DNA from 3 places in the Nocardia sp. PE-7 genome. Region 1 is predicted to be linked to each of the others. Evidence: riboswitches for the same ligand, from Rfam matches in the RefSeq annotation. Region 1 holds a riboswitch; each other region holds the start of a gene.
The links. Region 1 has a riboswitch for S-adenosylmethionine ahead of QX204_RS07385 (amino acid ABC transporter permease). Riboswitches for the same ligand answer to the same signal wherever they lie in the genome.
Positions count from the first base shown of each region.

Region 2: linked by a shared signal. The riboswitch ahead of QX204_RS33980 (aminotransferase class V-fold PLP-dependent enzyme) and the one ahead of QX204_RS07385 (amino acid ABC transporter permease) in region 1 are both predicted to bind S-adenosylmethionine.
Region 3: linked by a shared signal. The riboswitch ahead of QX204_RS02965 (bifunctional o-acetylhomoserine/o-acetylserine sulfhydrylase) and the one ahead of QX204_RS07385 (amino acid ABC transporter permease) in region 1 are both predicted to bind S-adenosylmethionine.

Region 1 is NZ_CP129614.1:1,568,803-1,574,238, forward strand. It holds gene QX204_RS07370 (LLM class flavin-dependent oxidoreductase) at 1-933, opposite strand, end outside; gene QX204_RS07375 (ABC transporter substrate-binding protein) at 930-1,889, opposite strand; gene QX204_RS07380 (amino acid ABC transporter ATP-binding protein) at 1,920-2,681, opposite strand; gene QX204_RS07385 (amino acid ABC transporter permease) at 2,678-3,685, opposite strand; SAM riboswitch class I at 3,844-3,937, opposite strand; gene QX204_RS07390 (hypothetical protein) at 4,308-5,021, shown strand; gene QX204_RS07395 (glycosyltransferase family 2 protein) at 5,044-5,436, opposite strand, start outside.
Region 2 is NZ_CP129614.1:7,279,634-7,285,069, reverse strand. It holds gene QX204_RS34005 (YbaK/EbsC family protein) at 1-64, shown strand, start outside; gene QX204_RS34000 (flavin reductase family protein) at 237-704, shown strand; gene QX204_RS33995 (Uma2 family endonuclease) at 747-1,382, shown strand; gene QX204_RS33990 (hypothetical protein) at 1,421-1,660, shown strand; gene QX204_RS33985 (excalibur calcium-binding domain-containing protein) at 1,666-1,830, opposite strand; gene QX204_RS33980 (aminotransferase class V-fold PLP-dependent enzyme) at 2,443-3,756, opposite strand; SAM riboswitch class IV at 3,798-3,912, opposite strand; gene QX204_RS33975 (MarR family winged helix-turn-helix transcriptional regulator) at 4,139-4,573, shown strand; gene QX204_RS33970 (Pls/PosA family non-ribosomal peptide synthetase) at 4,730-5,436, shown strand, end outside.
Region 3 is NZ_CP129614.1:650,360-655,795, reverse strand. It holds gene QX204_RS02975 (MFS transporter) at 74-1,567, opposite strand; gene QX204_RS02970 (TetR family transcriptional regulator) at 1,702-2,424, shown strand; SAM riboswitch class IV at 2,489-2,599, shown strand; gene QX204_RS02965 (bifunctional o-acetylhomoserine/o-acetylserine sulfhydrylase) at 2,682-3,998, shown strand; gene QX204_RS02960 (homoserine O-acetyltransferase MetX) at 3,995-5,140, shown strand; gene QX204_RS02955 (TetR/AcrR family transcriptional regulator) at 5,144-5,436, opposite strand, start outside.

The DNA.
Region 1 (5,436 bases):
GGCGGACAGGTGGATGACCTCGTGCCCGAACTGCTCGTGATAGCGGCCGACCTTGTCGATCACCTGCTCCGGGCTGCCGATCAAGGCCGAGGAGCGGGCGACGAAGTCTTCGATGGTCTCGAACACGACCGGATTGCCGATCTTGCGCTGCAAGGCGGTGCGGGCCTCGTAGAGCGGCCGGAACACCTCGACGGCCTCCTGCGAGGTGCGTGCGACGTGGAAACCCGCGGTGCCCGCGCCGACCAGCGCGTCGGCCGGGTCGTGACCGTAGTGCGCCCACTGCTCGCGGTAGTGGCGGATCAGCTCGGCGTACGGCTCGATCGGGTTGGTGACATTGGCCGAGAACACCGGGTCACCGTGGCGCGCGGCCAGTTCCACCGATTCCTTGCTCGTCGCGCTGCCGTGCCAGATCCGCAATCGCGGCTGTAGCGGTCGCGGCAGGGCCTTGGCGGCGGTGAGGGAGGGCCGGAACTGTCCCGACCACGTCACGTCGTCGCTGTCCCACAGCTTCCGGAACAGTTCGTACCCTTCACGATTGCGGTCCCACTGATCCTCGGTGGTGACGTGATAGAGCTGCGCCTGTGCCGCGCCGTTGCCCTTGCCGATGATCAGTTCGAGCCTGCCCTCGGACAGGTTGTCCAGGGTGGAATAGTCCTCGAACGCGCGCACCGGATCGAGCAGGCTCAAGGTGGTGACCGCGGTGAACAGGCTGATCCGCGAGGTGAGCGCCGCGATATGGCTCAGTACCACCGGGGGAGCGGCGGACAGGAACGGATCCTCGTGCCGCTCACCGACAGCGAAGCCGTCGTAGCCGAATTCCTCGGCGCGCCTTGCCTGTTCGATCACCTCGTGCAGGCGATCGCGGGTCGACGGCACCACGCCGGTGACCGGATCTGGCACCCGGGTGATCAGCGTCATCAGCAGGAATTTCATGCGGCGGGCTTCTTCGGCAGACCGGGCGGGTTGATCCGCGACTCGGTGACCTTCTCCGAATCCAGGCCCCAGCGGTCGAGGATCTTCTGGTAGCTGCCGTCGGCGATCGCGTGCTGCAGCGCCTTGTGGATCGGGCCGATCAGGCCGTTGTCCTTCTTGGTGAGCGCCGCGATCTCGCCCTGCAGCTGCTCACCCGCGCCCGAGAACGTGGCGATGATCTTGCCGTCACTGGTGGCGGAGTGGTACACGGCCGCGGGGTTCGGGCCGATGTAGCCGTCGATGCGCTTGGAAGCCAGCGCCAAGTAGTAGTCGGTGCTCTGCTGGTAGTAGGCGATGTCGATCGGGGGCAGACCCTCGGCGACGTTCTTCTCGTTCCAGCTCACCAGCAGCTGTTCCTGGTTGGTGCCCGCGCCGATCCCGATCCGCTTGCCCGCCAGGCTCTTGCGGTCGGTGTAGGTCAGTGGGCTGTCCTTCGGGACCTCGAGGGCGACGGTATCGGTGCGGTAGGTGGCGAAGTCGTACTTCTCCTTGCGCTCCTCGGTGACGGTCACGTTCGAGATGAACGCGTCCACCTCACCGGAATCCACGCGCACGAAGTTCTGCGACCAGTCCGCCACCTGGATGTCGAGCTTCAGGCCCAGGATGTCGGCCACCAGGGTGGCGAAGTCGACCTCGGAGCCGATGACGGTCCGGTCGTCGGTGGCGTAGAACCGCAGCGGCGGTACGGAACCGGCGGGACCGGTCACCACCAGCGTGCCGCGGTCGCGGATGGCCTTGGGCACCTCGGCGGCGATCGCGTCGACCTTGGCGGCGCGCACCCTGCCCTCCTGGGCGGGGGACAGGTCGTAGGTGACCGCACCGGCCTGCACGGTGTCGGCGGCCTCGGGATCGGCGGTGCAGCCTGCCGTCAACAGCGTGGCCGCCGCGACGATGCCGATCAGTGTGGAGAGCTTCATCAGTGTCGAACCTGTTCGTGGAAGGGATGATCAGCGCACGCGCGACAGGAATGCCTGCGTGCGTGGATGTGTCGGTTGGTCGAGAACGGTGGCCGCCGGGCCCTGTTCGACGATCTGTCCTTCGTCGAGGAACACCACGGTGTCGGCGACCTCACGGGCGAATCCGATTTCGTGGGTGACGATCACCAGGGCGGTGCCGCTGTGCGCGAGATCGCGGATCACCGCGAGGACCTCGCCCACCAGTTCCGGGTCGAGTGCGGAGGTGGGCTCGTCGAACAGGATCAGCCGTGGCTTCAAGGCGAGCGCCCGCGCGATGGCCACGCGCTGCTGCTGTCCGCCGGAGAGCCGCCGGGGGTAGGCGTCGACGAAATCGGCCAGGCCCACCCGATCCAGGAGCTGTTTCGCCTCGGCGACCACCTCGGCGCGCGGGCGGCGCTGCGCCGAGATCGGGGCGAGCACCACATTGTCGAGCACGGTGAGATGCGGGAACAGGTTGAACTGCTGGAACACGAAGCCGATGTGGCTGCGCTGGGCGCGCACCGCGTGGTCGGGCAGCGAACGCAGGATGTTGCCCCGTTGCCGGTAACCGATCAGCTCACCGTCGACGTGCACCGTGCCCGCGTCCTGCGCTTCCAGATGGTTGAGCACCCGCAGCAGCGTGGACTTGCCGGAGCCGGACGGCCCGATCACGGCGACCACCTCGCCGGTGCCCACCGCCAGATCCACGCCACGCAGCACCTCGGTGCCGTTGTAGGACTTGCGGATTCCGCGCGCCAGCACCGCTGCGGTCATCGGGTTGCTCCTCGGGGTGCGGCCGCACCGGCGGCGATCTCGGCGACCTTGGCGCGGACCCGCTGCCACGGTGTCGGCGGCAGCTCGCGGTGCGCGCCCTTGGCGTAGTGGCGTTCGATGTAGTACTGGACGATCGACAGCGCGGTGGTGAGCACGATGTACCAGACGGTCGCCACCATGAGCAGCGGCACCACTCGGCCGTTGCGGCCGAAGATCACCTGCACCTGGTAGAACAGCTCGGCGATCGCCATCACCGACACGATCGAGGTGCCCTTGAACAGGCTGATCACCTCGTTGGCCGCGTTCGGCAGAATCGAGCGCATCGCCTGCGGCAACACGATCGTGCGGAATTGCCGCCAGCGCGGAATGCCCAGCGCGGCGGCGGCTTCGAGCTGACCGTCGTCCACGGCGAGCAGACCCGCACGGATCAGTTCGGCCGAGTACGCCGCCTGATGCAGGGCCAGACCGATCACCGCCGCGGTGAAACCACTGATCACGCCGTTGACTTCGAAATCGAAGAAGGCCGGTCCGAACGGAATACCCACGGACAGGCGGGGATACAGGTACGCGATGTTGAACCAGAACAGCAGCTGCACGATCAGCGGGATCGAACGGAACGCCCAGATGTAGGTCCACGCGATCACCCGCAGGACGGGATTGTTCGACACCCGCCCGATCGCCAGCAGCGTGCCGAGCACGAAACCGAGAACGGTGCCCCACAGGGTCAGCTCGATGGTCACCTTCAGCGCGGCCATCACCGACTTCGCGGTGAAGTACTGGGCGAAAGTGCCCCAGTCCCAGCCCGGATTGGTGATCAGACCGTGCGCGAACTGGGCTACCACCACGAGCGCGACCGCCCCGACGGCCCAACGCCACGGGTGCCACGATCCGGCGATCCGGGGGAGATCCTCGGGCGCCTTGTCGGCGGATTCCGGCTCAGTGGGGGGAGCGTCGCCGGGCGGTAAGGGCGCGGTCTCGGCGCCGGATACGGCAGACGCGGTCATGGGAGTCCTTCGAAAAACAGTGGAACGAGGCACGGTGACCTCCACCCGGCCAGCGACGGGTTCGCGATCTGGCGGCGCTCAGACCCGACACGCCGTCGCTGTCACCCGGCACTGGTCGATATGTCGGCGGCGGTAGCCCACGGTCAGCACGAAAATCTCCTCCATCGATCCCGGCAGAAGCACCCACACCCCGAAACGGGCGGGTTGCTGCGACGTCATCGAGCCAGGTCTCTCGGTCGCTCTGGATGGTTGCGCCCCGGGTTCGTGGCCCGAGCTGAATCAGCATGTGGCATATGCACGACTGCGCACAACGGTAGAAATCATCGTGAGCGCAGAGCTTGGAGGCGGCCGTGGACGCAGTCATAATTGCCCCGGTTCGGCGTGGTCAGTGACCCGCGGACGGTCGTGATCGGGGGGCGAGACGATCGGTCGTCCACGCGGGTGACACGGGAGTGCTGCGCGGTGGTCGCCGGATCGGGCGGCGAGTTGCGGGCGGACATCGAGCTGCGGTCGCTGCGAGATTGCGACGCGCCGAACGGCGGGTTACTTCACCTGCCCTGATTCACTCCTCGCACGCGGTAGCGTCGGGCTCCTCTGCGTCGATGAGGAGTACGTCGTGATCATGCCGCGTCGTTCCACCACACTGACCTCGCTGATGGCATGCGCCGCCGCGCTGCTGCTGGCCGTGCCCTCGGCCGCCGGCGAACCGGCCGCGCCGGTGACGCCTGTTGTCACCAGGGACGCACCGAACGCCACGCCCGCGGCGGGGCCGGGTGATCTGCTCGCTGCCTACCAAACCGTCGTCGAGACGCTGAAAGCCATGGGGATCCAGCCGTTCCTCTACCCCACGGTCGCCGCGAACTGCACCGGTGACGGTGCGGGCCTCGTCCCGGCGGTCGCGGGCGCGGTACCCGGCCCCTGGCCGACGAATTCCCTCCCGCTCCCCGGGCTCGATCTCTCGGCCGTGAAATCCGGTCAGACGCTGTTCACCTTCCTGCCCTACGGGCTCGCGCCCGACACCTCCGCCACGAAGACCTCCGGCATGCAGGTGGCCTGGCTCAATATCAGCACCGGGCGGGGCGGGATGGCCTCGATGGGTCCGATCGCCGACATCGTGCGTGCGATGGTGCCGCCCGAGGTTCCCGTCGAGTTGCGTCCGCTCGCCGAGACCGCCATTCGTGACTTCCTCTTCGCCGCGATCCCGGTCGGCGGTGTTCGTGCTGTGCCTGTCGATACCGGTCGGGGCACTGTGCTGGCCGCCGTCTTCGGCACCACCGACAACGCGGGCCGGTCCTGTTTCTTCTTTCCGACCATCGGGATCACCGAAGTGGAGTGAGCGCACCGTCCGACGGTGGGGCTCAGGCGCGTTGGGCGACCGGGTTGTCGGGAGTGACCAGGGGGCGCTGTTTCCAGCGCAAGCGTCCGGTGCGGTGACGATGGTGCGAGCGGATCCACAGGCTGAGGTAGTGGGCCACCGAGAGCGGGTGGGCAACGGCCGAAGCCAGGTCGGGACCCGTAGGCGCTCGACGGGTCTCGATGGTGCGGGCGGTGATTCGGCTCGTGACGGCGGCCAGGTAGCCGAGCAGACCTGCCCGGCGGGTGCGGCCGCGGCCGAAGACCGCTGCCAGCGGGGGGATCCAATAGGCAAGGGCGGCAAGGATCGCGATGGCCGCGCCGGTGTCGAGACGGCCGCCGTAGGCCGACCACAGCCAGCGGGTGTAGCCGTCGGTGAGCTCGGTGGGGCCGGTATA
Region 2 (5,436 bases), 1.6 Mb from region 1:
GTTCCGCACCAACTTCCGCGAATTGGTCCGCATCACAGCGGGCCTGCCGATCGACATCGACTGAATTCGGGTTCCGATCCCGACCGGTGATGTGGATCAAACGGACACAGTGGACGTGAGGGCACTCCCTGGGCGGGCGTAAGTTGGGGGCGGTGGGCGATGTGCAACCTTCTGAGACCGGCCTGGTGGTTCCCGATGATCTGAGCGGGATAACGGCTGAGCAATATCGGGGCTCTATGCGGCACTATCCGGCCGGCGTCACGGTGGTGACGCTCGGAGCCGAGAGTGGACCGGTGGGGTTCACGGCCACCTCGTTCGCCTCGCTGTCACTGGAACCGCCCCTGGTTTCGTTCAACATCGCGCACACGTCATCGAGCATCGACGCGTTGCGAGCCGCGGACTCGGTGGTGATCCATTTCCTCGGCGAACACCAACAGCACCTGGCCCACCGCTTCTCCCGCACCGCAGCCGACCGCTTCACCGACCGCGCCCTCTGGACCACCCTCGACACCGGCGAACCAGTCCTGCACGGCACCCCCATCTGGCTGCGCACCACCCTCCACAAACTCATCGACCTGGGCGACCACACCCTCGCCGTCGGCCTGGTGACCCGAGTCCACGACCAAACCGAAGAGTCCCCCTCCGCCGCACCGCTGCTGTACTACAACGGCAGATACCACCGCCCCACCCCGCTCGACACCTGATCAGACCGTCTACCTCAGCCTGCTACAGCTAGTGTTGGTCCGGTGAGCGAGGCATACGACTGGTCGTGGTTGCGCGCCGGTGTTCCGGGCATCGACCTGGACACATACTTGGCACTGCCGGAAGACCTCTCTCGGGTGATCGAGGTCAAAGACGGCCTGCTGGTGCACTGCGACTCGCCCTCGCCGAATCACATCGCCATCGCCGACGTGATCAAACAGTCCCTCCGGGAAGCCATCCGGAAACGCACCACCGGGCAACCATGCCTGAAGGCCAGCGGCGAACTGGACATGCTGGTCTCCGAGGTTCCCTTCAACTTCCGCCGCCCCGACGCCATCGTGTACCGCAGTATCGAAGACCCCCGCGACAAATGGAAAACCAAGCCGACAGCAGGCGACACCCTGCTGGTCGTCGAAGTGGTTTCACCAGCGACAGTTACCGCCGATTGTGTGGACAAACGAGCGGAATACGCACGCCTGGGAATCGAGCAGTACTGGATAGTCCGCATGGAGAACAACGACGGCCGTGTGAAGTCCATCGAGATCCTCCGTCTCAATACCGCAGGCGTCTACGTCTCCACCGAAACCCGCTTCAGATCCCACAGCCCCACCGCGATCGCGATCACCGATCCGCTCGACGTCACCATCACCTGGGATGCCCTCGACGCGGATCTCGACTGATACCTGAGCGGAAACTTGTCTCCATGAGTGAGTTTCGGGTGACCGGCGTCTTCCCGGTCAGTTTCAGACCGGACCCGTTCGTCGTCGGCCACGCGATCGGCGATTTCGACGTCGGCAGCGCTGTCGAGCTTCGGCGGGCGGGCGAGGTCATCGCCCATGGAGTCCTTCGGGCGCTCGAGATCCATCGCTCCCCGAAAGGCGAATTCTCACTGACCTTCTCGGATGAGATTTCCCATCATGTCCGCGTCGGGGACGTCATTCGTTCGATGGATACCTGATCGCCCTATTCGCAGGCCACGCCATCCTTGTTCCGGTCGAGCTCTGGTCGGTAACCGGGTTCACCAATGTGGATCGGGGCGGCACCGGCGGCCCTGGCTGCCTCACAGTTCTTGTAATAGGCGCTCGCAGGAGTTTGTGGCGCAGTCGCACCAGCCCTCGGAGTTGGCACTTCCAGTGTGGTGGTAGGCAGCGGGACATCTGCAGGCGGCGGCAGCTGGATAGTCGTTGTCGGGACGATCGGAAGATCAACGGTGGTAGTCGGCGCGATTAACGGCGGGATCGAAACTGTCGATGCCACCGCAGAAGTGGTAGTGGTCGAAGCGTTCGCGGTCGTTGATGGCTGGGTGGTTCGGCTTGACGAGGAGGTGGTCGTCTGCGGTTCTGGCGACGAATTGTCTTCGGCGAGAGTGCCGATCACAGATAGGCCGACTACACCCCCCACACCGATCCCGACCACCAAAGGCCAGCGACGCTTCTTTGCCCGCTGCCTCGGCGGACGAGCCCATGGATCAGATGGCTGAATCGGTCCAGTCACGGTTCCCCTAAGGATTCGGACTATCTCCGCGGCTTCATCGCGACGGATCCGACTCCCGTTCCCCGATCCACCAGTGGTCAACCGCAAGATTACTCGACCTGGATTCGCCAACTATCCCGGCCGCCGATACACCATTTCCCTCTCCCCAAACGGGTGCCGCGACCGACGCAATCGCGCGATCCGCCCCTTTTCGATACGTGTTCCCACTGGTGAGGCCTGATCGCACGACCACGGTGGGTCTTGCATTCAGCCGATCAGGCAGGGGGCCGCGCCGTCGGGGGAAGCGGTGAGGGGGCGAGTTTCGGGGGTGGGGTTCCAGTGGCCGTCGGTGACGGCGTATTCCCAGGTGGGGCCGTTGGTGACCAACGTGGAGACCGCTTCGATCAGGCGGTCTACGTCGGCGGCCGTGGTGCCGAGGCCGATGCTGGCGCGGAGAGCGGCATCGAGACCGAGGCTCGCGAGCAGCGGGTGGGCGCAGAAACGGCCGTCGCGGACGCCGATGGCGTGTTCGGCGGAGAGGTAGGCGGCGACCTTACCGGGGGCGTGGTCGGCGACGGTGAAAGCGACGATGCCGACGCAATCGGGGCTGTCGGACCAGATGCTGACCAGGTCGACGCCTGCGATCGCGGACAAACCGTCGCGCAGACGGTCCGCCAGAAAGCGTTCGTGCGCAACGAGTTCGGCGGGGTCGATCGCGGCGAGCGCGTCGCACGCGGCGGCAATAGCGGCCGCGCCCAGAACATTCGGCGAACCGGCCTCGTGCCGCTGCGGCGCGCAAGCCCATTCGACCTCCGACACACCGACACTGCGCACCGCACCGCCGCCCGCCAGGTACGGCTCACCCTGGTCCAGCCAGTCGCGTCGGCCGACCAGCACGCCCGAACCGAACGGCGCGTACAGCTTGTGCCCGGAGAAGGCGAGATAGTCGATCCCGCTCTCGCGCAGGGAGATCCGCCGATGGGGGGCCAGCTGCGCGGCATCGACGAGGATGCGCGCACCGCACAGGTGAGCGATGGTCGCGAGGCGCTCCAGCGGCAGCACCTCACCGGTGACATTGGAGGCCCCGGTCACCGCGAGCAGCGCGGCGGGCTTGCTGCACAGCTCGGCGACGACTCGCTGAATCGTCTCCTCGACGGTGGCGGCGGCCCGCACCACCCGGCGACCGTGCGCGGTCCACGGCAGGAAGTTGGCGTGGTGCTCGATATCGAGCACCACGGTCTCCCCCGGCACGCATCCGGCCAGCAGGTTCAGCGAATCGGTGGTGTTGCGGGTGAACACGACGACCTGGTCGTCGTCGGCGTCGAGGAACCGGGCGACCGCGCCACGGGAAGCCTCGTAGCACTCGGTCGAGATCCGCGAGGCGTAGCCCGCACCCCGGTGCACGCTGGCGTAGTACGGCAGCAACTGCGAAATACGGTCGGTGACCTGCTTCAATGCCGGCGCACTCGCGGCGTAGTCGAAGTTGGCGTAGGAGCTGGTGCCGCCTTGAACGAGCGGAACCCGCAGGTCGGCACCGGAAACGGCGGCGATGGCACAGGTGGGGTCGATTACAGCAGTCATGACGAAATCCCGTCGGCTCAGGGACCCGCTCCAAAAGAGGTGGCCCGCGCTTGCCGCGCCCAATTCGGACGTCGGCCTGGTCGTCACCCGGAGCACCCCACCGCGGAGGAGGGTTGCCGACCAGCAAGCCGGGGCTGAACGCTGGTACTCGTGACCTGAAATGAGAGTGACAGACGACCGCCGGACCTGTCAACCACCTTTCGTCGACCGCGCGCCGAGTCGCCGCCCTCTAGACCCGACACGCCGAGTTAGCCGCACGCTGACGCGATTCGCAGGATTGCCCGGAGTTGCCTGCTCACACCCATTTCTCAACCATCTACACACCCCATGGTGGAGTAACCGAATGATTGGGAACCTCCACCATTTGCTAGAGTTCCCTCTCATGTCCACGAACACGAACTCCGTCCGCGGCCTGCCGCGCTACCCGGTGTACGCGCTCGGACGGCTCACCAAGGCGCTGCACGCCGAGATCGACGTCCCGTTGCGCGATCATTGGGTGCTCACCTTCATCTCCGAGAACGCCGACCTGACGCAGAAGAAAGTGGGCGACGCGCTCGGTATCGACCGCAGTGAAGTCGTCCGCCTGATAGACGCGCTGGAACGCGCCGAACTGGTCGAACGCACCCGCGACGGCAAGGATCGCCGCAAATACCGGCTGCGGATCACCGAGGCGGGGCGCAAGCAGTGCAAACGCACCGACAAGCTGATCGCCGAGGCCACCGCGCGCGTGCTGGGACGCCTGGACGAAGAAGAACAACGGACGCTGCACCGGCTGGCGATCACCGCCCTCGGCGAGATGCCGGAATCGCCGTCGTGAACAGCGCCGACGGCACGCGCTTCCCTGCCGTCCGGCAATACCCGCACCGAGTACCGTTGGCATCTGGTGACCATCCCGTTTGCCCTCCGGTAACCCGTTCATGAAACAACAGACACCACCGATGGGGGTCAACCGATGAGAGGTGGACTGAGCACGATGCTCGAGCCACGCACTGAGGTAGCGGCGGTTCTTCGCGACCCGCTGCTGCGCGCCGATCTCGCCGCACCGCCGCGCACCCTGGTCGACATCCTGACCAGCACCGCCCTCGCCCACCCTGACGCACCGGCCGTCGACGACGGCACCGTCGTGCTCAGCTACATGGAACTGATCGCCGCGATCGAGGCCAGGATGGCCGAGCTCACCGAGGCGGGCGTGCGACCGGGCGACCGGGTGGGCGTACGGATGCCGTCGGGCAGCGCCGAGCTCTACGTGACGATTCTGGCCGTGCTCTACTGCGGCGCGGCCTACGTGCCCGTCGACGCCGACGACCCGCAGGAGCGAGCCAAACTCGTCTTCGGCGAGGCGCGGGTGAGCGCGATCGCCACCGGCGACGGCATCGAGTCGGCCACCACGGCTACGGGCGAACACGACTGGAACACCCTGCCCACCCCCGCCGACGACGCGTGGATCATCTTCACCTCCGGCTCCACCGGCACCCCCAAGGGCGTGGCGGTCACCCATCGCAACGCCGCCGCCTTCGTCGACGCCGAAGCCCGCCTGTTCCTGCAGAAGGCCCCGATCAGTCCCGGCGACCGCGTGCTGGCCGGACTCTCGGTGGCCTTCGACGCCTCCTGCGAGGAAATGTGGCTGGCCTGGCGCAACGGCGCCTGCCTCGTCCCCGCCCCGCGCGACCTGGTGCGCAC
Region 3 (5,436 bases), 920 kb from region 1:
TGACCGGCTACTGAGTAGTAACACGGCGGGGCCCGCGCACCGAGGAACGGTGACGCGGGCCCGGTCGAGCAGGTCAGACCGCGATCGGTACGGCGGCCGCGTGCTCGTCGCCTTCGATCAGATTCTCCGGCTTGTCGCGGATCATTACCGCGATCACCACGGCGGCGGCGAGGAAGAAGCCGGCGCCGATATAGAACGCGACGTCGTAGCTGTAGATCGAGGCGCGCTCGATCAGGTGGTCGACGGTGGGGTTGTCGGTGACGTAGTTCTCGGCGGCCTGGACCGAGAGGGTGGTCAGCAGCGCGGTGCCGACGGCACCACCGACCTGCTGGGCGGCATTGAGCAGGGCGCTGGCGACGCCGGAGTCCTCGGCGTCGACCTGATGCAGCGCGACGGCCTGCATCCCGACGAACAGCGGGCCCATGCCGAGCGCCATCAACAACTGCGCCGGCAGCACGCTCAGCGCGTACCCGTCGCCATAGCTCAGTTGCGCCAGCCACAGCAGCCCGACGACGCCGAGCAACGCACCGACCACCATCAGCGGGCGCGGCCCGAACTTGGGCATCAACGAACTGGTGATGCCCGCCGCGATCCCGATGCCCACCGGGAACGGCAGGAACGCGATGCCTGCCTTCAGCGGCGAATAGCCGAGGGTGTTCTGGTAGTAGAAGCTCAGGAACAAGAACATGGCGAACATCGCGATCGGGATGAGCAGCGCGGCCAGCAAGGCGCCGCCTCGATTGATCTCACCCGGAATTCGCAAGGGCAGCAGCGGATTCGCCGAGCGCGCCTCGATGAGGACGAACGCGATGAGCAAGGCGAAGCCCGCCCCGAGCAGGCCGAGGGTGCTGCCCGCCAGCCACCCGTGTTCGGCGGCGCGACTGAATCCGTAGACGATCGACACCAAGCCGAATGTCACGGTGACGGCGCCGGGCAGGTCGTAGCCGCCGGTCCTGGGCACCGGGATATCGCGCGCGATCACCGCCACCGCACCGGCCACCGCGATGAGCGCGATCGGCGTATTCATCAACAGCGTCCACCGCCACGACGCGAACTCGGTGAGCGCACCACCCACGATCAGCCCGAACGCGATACCACCCGCGGTGATACCCGCGAACACCGCGAACGCGCGGGCCCGCTCCTGCACATCGGTGAAGATCACCGACAGCAGCGACAGGGCCGCGGGGGCGAGCAGCGCGGCGAACGCACCCTGCAGACCTCGGCCGATGAACAACTGCGGGCCGGTCTGCGCGAGCCCCGCCAGCGCCGACGCGGCGGCGAAGCCGACCAGACCGACCAGGAAGATCCGGCGTCGGCCCAGATAGTCGGCCATCCGGCCGCCGAGCAGCAGCAGCCCGCCGAAGATGAGCGTGTACGCGGTGAGCGCCCACTGTTTGTCGCCGTCGCTGATCCCCAGGTCACGCTGGGCGTACGGCAGGGCGATCGTGATCACGGTGGCGTCGAGCACCACCATCAGCTGGGCGGCGGAGAGCACGACCAACGCCCACCATCGCATCGAATTCTGTTGTTGATCAACATGTTTCGTCAATACCTCGGTGCCGGTCACCAGGACTCCTCGTCGCTCGATTGGCGTGGACCAATCCTGGCACTCCGAGACAATTGGCGTCAAGAGAAAAATGTCTGAATGCGCCAATTGGCCTACTTGGACAGATAAAGCCGCCGACACGGTAGGCTGAGAGCATGCTGGACTCGACCACTCCGATCAGCGCCGACCGGACGACCGAACCGGCTGCCGACGCGCCGCTGGGCCTGCGCGAGCGCAAGAAGCTCCAGACCAAGGCCGCGATCGTGGCGGTCGGGCTCGAGCTGTGCGACAGCCAAGGGTTCGACGCGACGACGGTCGAGCAGATCGCCGCGGGCGCCGACGTGTCCCCGCGCACCGTCAACCGGTACTTCGCGCTCAAGGAAGACATCGTGCTGGCCCCGATCGACGACTTCGGGGCCTCCGTCGCCGTCGCGCTGCGCTCCCAGCCGAACACCGGCAACGAACTCCAGGCACTGTGTGGCGCCTACCTGACGGTGGTCCAGGCCGAGGCGGACGCGGACGGCATCCGGTTCATCCGCCAGTTCCTGCAGATGCAGCGGATCATGCGCACCAGCCAGTCGGTCAACGCGCGCGCGCTGGAATACGCCGAGAAGAAGAACGTCGCGGTGTGCACCGAGCTCGCGCAACGGATGGGCACGTCACCGGAGGACTTCACGGTGAAGCTGGTGGCCGGCATCTGGCAGATGCTCTGCCATATCTCGGTCGCCGATACCGAACAGGCACTGCTGAGCGGATCACCGGCGGTAGCCGTTCGGGTCACCCGCGACGCCGTGCTGCGCGCCTACCACGGCTTGCGGCAGGTCTGTGGCGCACCGGTGGACGACACGCCAGGCTTCGGCACACCGTCCGACGAGTGATCTTCGGCGGGAAATGCGGGGGAAGTTTCCGCCCGCGGGAGATCTCCGGTTAACATGACGGCAAGGTCATGAGTACCAGCGCCAAGCCCCGGCTCGCTGGTCGGCAACCCTCCAGCTGCGGTGGGGTGCTCCGGGTGATGACCGGGCTCTCGAAAGTCGAGGGCAAGCGCGCACTGCAGGAGGCCCCCATGTGTTGTTGCCAGTCGATCCGACCCAGTTGACGAGATCCCCCCGGCTGACACCCTTTGGAGCACGACATGACTGACTCTTCCCTGCCCGAGAACTGGTCCTTCGAGACCAAGCAGGTCCACGCGGGCCAGGCACCCGACGCCGCCACCGGCGCGCGCGCACTGCCGATCTACCAGACCACTTCGTACGCGTTCCGCGACACCGATCACGCCGCCGCGCTGTTCGGTCTCGCCGAGCCGGGCAACATCTACACCCGGATCATGAACCCCACCCAGGACGCGGTGGAGCAGCGCGTGGCCGCGCTCGAAGGCGGCGTCGCGGCGCTGCTGCTGGCCTCGGGCCAGGCCGCGGAGACCTACGCGATCCTGAACCTGGCGAGCGCGGGCGACCACATCGTGTCCAGCCCGCACCTCTACGGCGGCACCTACAACCTCTTCCACTACTCGCTGCCCAAGCTGGGGATCACGGTCTCGTTCGTCGAGGACCCCGATGACCTCGAGCAGTGGAAGGCCGCGATCCAGCCGAACACCAAGGCGTTCTACGGCGAGACCATCGCCAACCCGAGCAGCGCGGTGTTCGACATCCCCGGTATCGCCGGTGTCGCGCACGCGAACGGCATTCCGCTGATCGTGGACAACACCGTCGCCACCCCGTACCTGATCCAGCCGCTGGCCCACGGCGCCGACATCGTCGTGCATTCGGCGACGAAGTACCTGGGTGGGCACGGCGCGGCCGTGGCGGGCGTGATCGTCGACGGCGGCGCGTTCGACTGGACGGTGCGCGACGCCGACGGCAACGCGCGCTTCCCCGGCTTCACCGAGCCCGATCCGAGCTACCACGGCGCGGTGTTCGCCGATCTGGGCGCGCCCGCGTTCGCGCTCAAGGCGCGGGTGCAGTTGCTGCGCGATCTGGGCGCTGCGGTGTCGCCGTTCAACGCGTTCCTCATCGCGCAGGGCATCGAGACCTTGAGCCTGCGGGTCGAGCGACATGTCAGCAATGCCGAGACGGTCGCGAAGTTCGTCGCCGAGCAGCCGGGCGTCGACGCGGTGTTCTACGCGGGCCTCGAGTCCTCGCCCTGGCACGCGCGGGCCAAGGAGCTGGCGCCCAAGGGTGCGGGCGCGATCGTGGCATTCGAGCTGGCGGGCGGCGTCGACGCGGGCAAGAAGTTCGTGGACGCGCTCAGCCTGCACAGCCATGTAGCTAACATCGGTGATGTGCGTTCACTCGTGATTCACCCGGCGTCGACCACGCACTCGCAGTTGACGCCCGAAGAGCAGCTGGCGGCCGGCGTCACGCCCGGCCTGGTCAGGCTCGCGGTGGGCATCGAGGGAATCGACGACATTCTGGCCGATCTGCGGGCCGGGTTCGCGGCGGCGACGACGTGACCGTGAGCACCGAATCGCCGATCGCCCGACCCGGAACCGGGGTGGCCCTGCTGCCACCGCCGGACGGGCGCGTCGGCGTGGTCGCCATCGGGGATGTGGCGCTGGAGAACGGCGCCGTCGTCCCCGATGTGCGGCTGGCGGTGCAACGGTGGGGCGAGCTCTCGCCCACGCTGGACAATGTGGTGCTCGTCGAACACGCGCTCACCGGCGACTCCCATGTCGTCGGTGGGCCCGACGGGGCGCCCGGCTGGTGGGAGGGCATGGTCGGGCCCGGCGCGCCGATCGACACCGACGAGTGGTGTGTGATCGCGACCAACGTGCTGGGCGGCTGCAAGGGCAGCACCGGCCCGTCCTCGCTCGCCTCCGACGGAAAGCCTTGGGGCGCACGGTTTCCCGAGCTGAATATCCGTGACCAGGTGAAAGCCGAAGCACAGTTGTTCGAGGTGCTCGGGATCGAGCGGCTCGGCGCTGTGGTCGGCGGCTCGATGGGCGGCATGCGGGTGCTCGAGTGGATCATCGGCCTGCCGGAGCGGGTCAGCGCCGCGCTCGTGCTGGCCGTCGGCGCCCGCGCCACCGCCGATCAGATCGGCACCCAGACCACTCAGATGGCCGTCATCACGGCCGATCCCGACTGGCAGGGCGGCGACTATCACGGCACCGGCCGCGCGCCGATGACCGGCATGGGCCTGGCCCGGCGCATCGCGCACCTGACCTACCGCACCGAGGGCGAACTCGACCACCGCTTCACCAACAAGCCCCAGGGCGACGAAGACCCGTGGACCGGTGGGCGCTACGCGGTGCAGAGCTACCTCGAGCACCAGGCCGACAAGCTGGTCCAGCGGTTCGATCCGGCCACCTATGTGCTGCTCAGCGAGGCCATGAACCGCCACGATGTGGGTCGCGGGCGCGGCGGCGTCGCTGCCGCGCTGGCCTCGACATCGGTGCCGTGCGTGGTCGGCGGGGTCGACTCGGATCGCCTGTACCCCCTCAACACTCAGGCCGAGCTGGCCGAAGGTCTGCCCGGCTGCGCGGGGCTCGAGGTCGTGCATTCACGCGACGGGCACGACGGGTTCCTCACCGAGGCCGCCGCGGTGTCGAAGTTGCTCACCGAGACGATGCGCCTCGCGCGGGAGAACCGCTGACCTTCACGGTCCTGTCAGCAAGGCGACGATCGAGCGGACGTAGGCCTGAAGGCGTTCGCGCGGATACTCTTCCGGCTCGCTGACTCCCAGCCGACCGAGCATCTCGGCGATGGTGAGGGTCGAGTTCGCGAGTAGCCCGGCATCCATGCCCGACCATCGCGGCAGCACGGAGATGCCCATGCGGACAAGCGATTCCGCGCGTTCCAAGATCTCGGCGCGCGAAGCACGAAGCGCCGCACGGTATTCGTCGGGCGCACTCGCCGGGGTGGCGAGGATCAGCCGCCAACGGGTCGGAT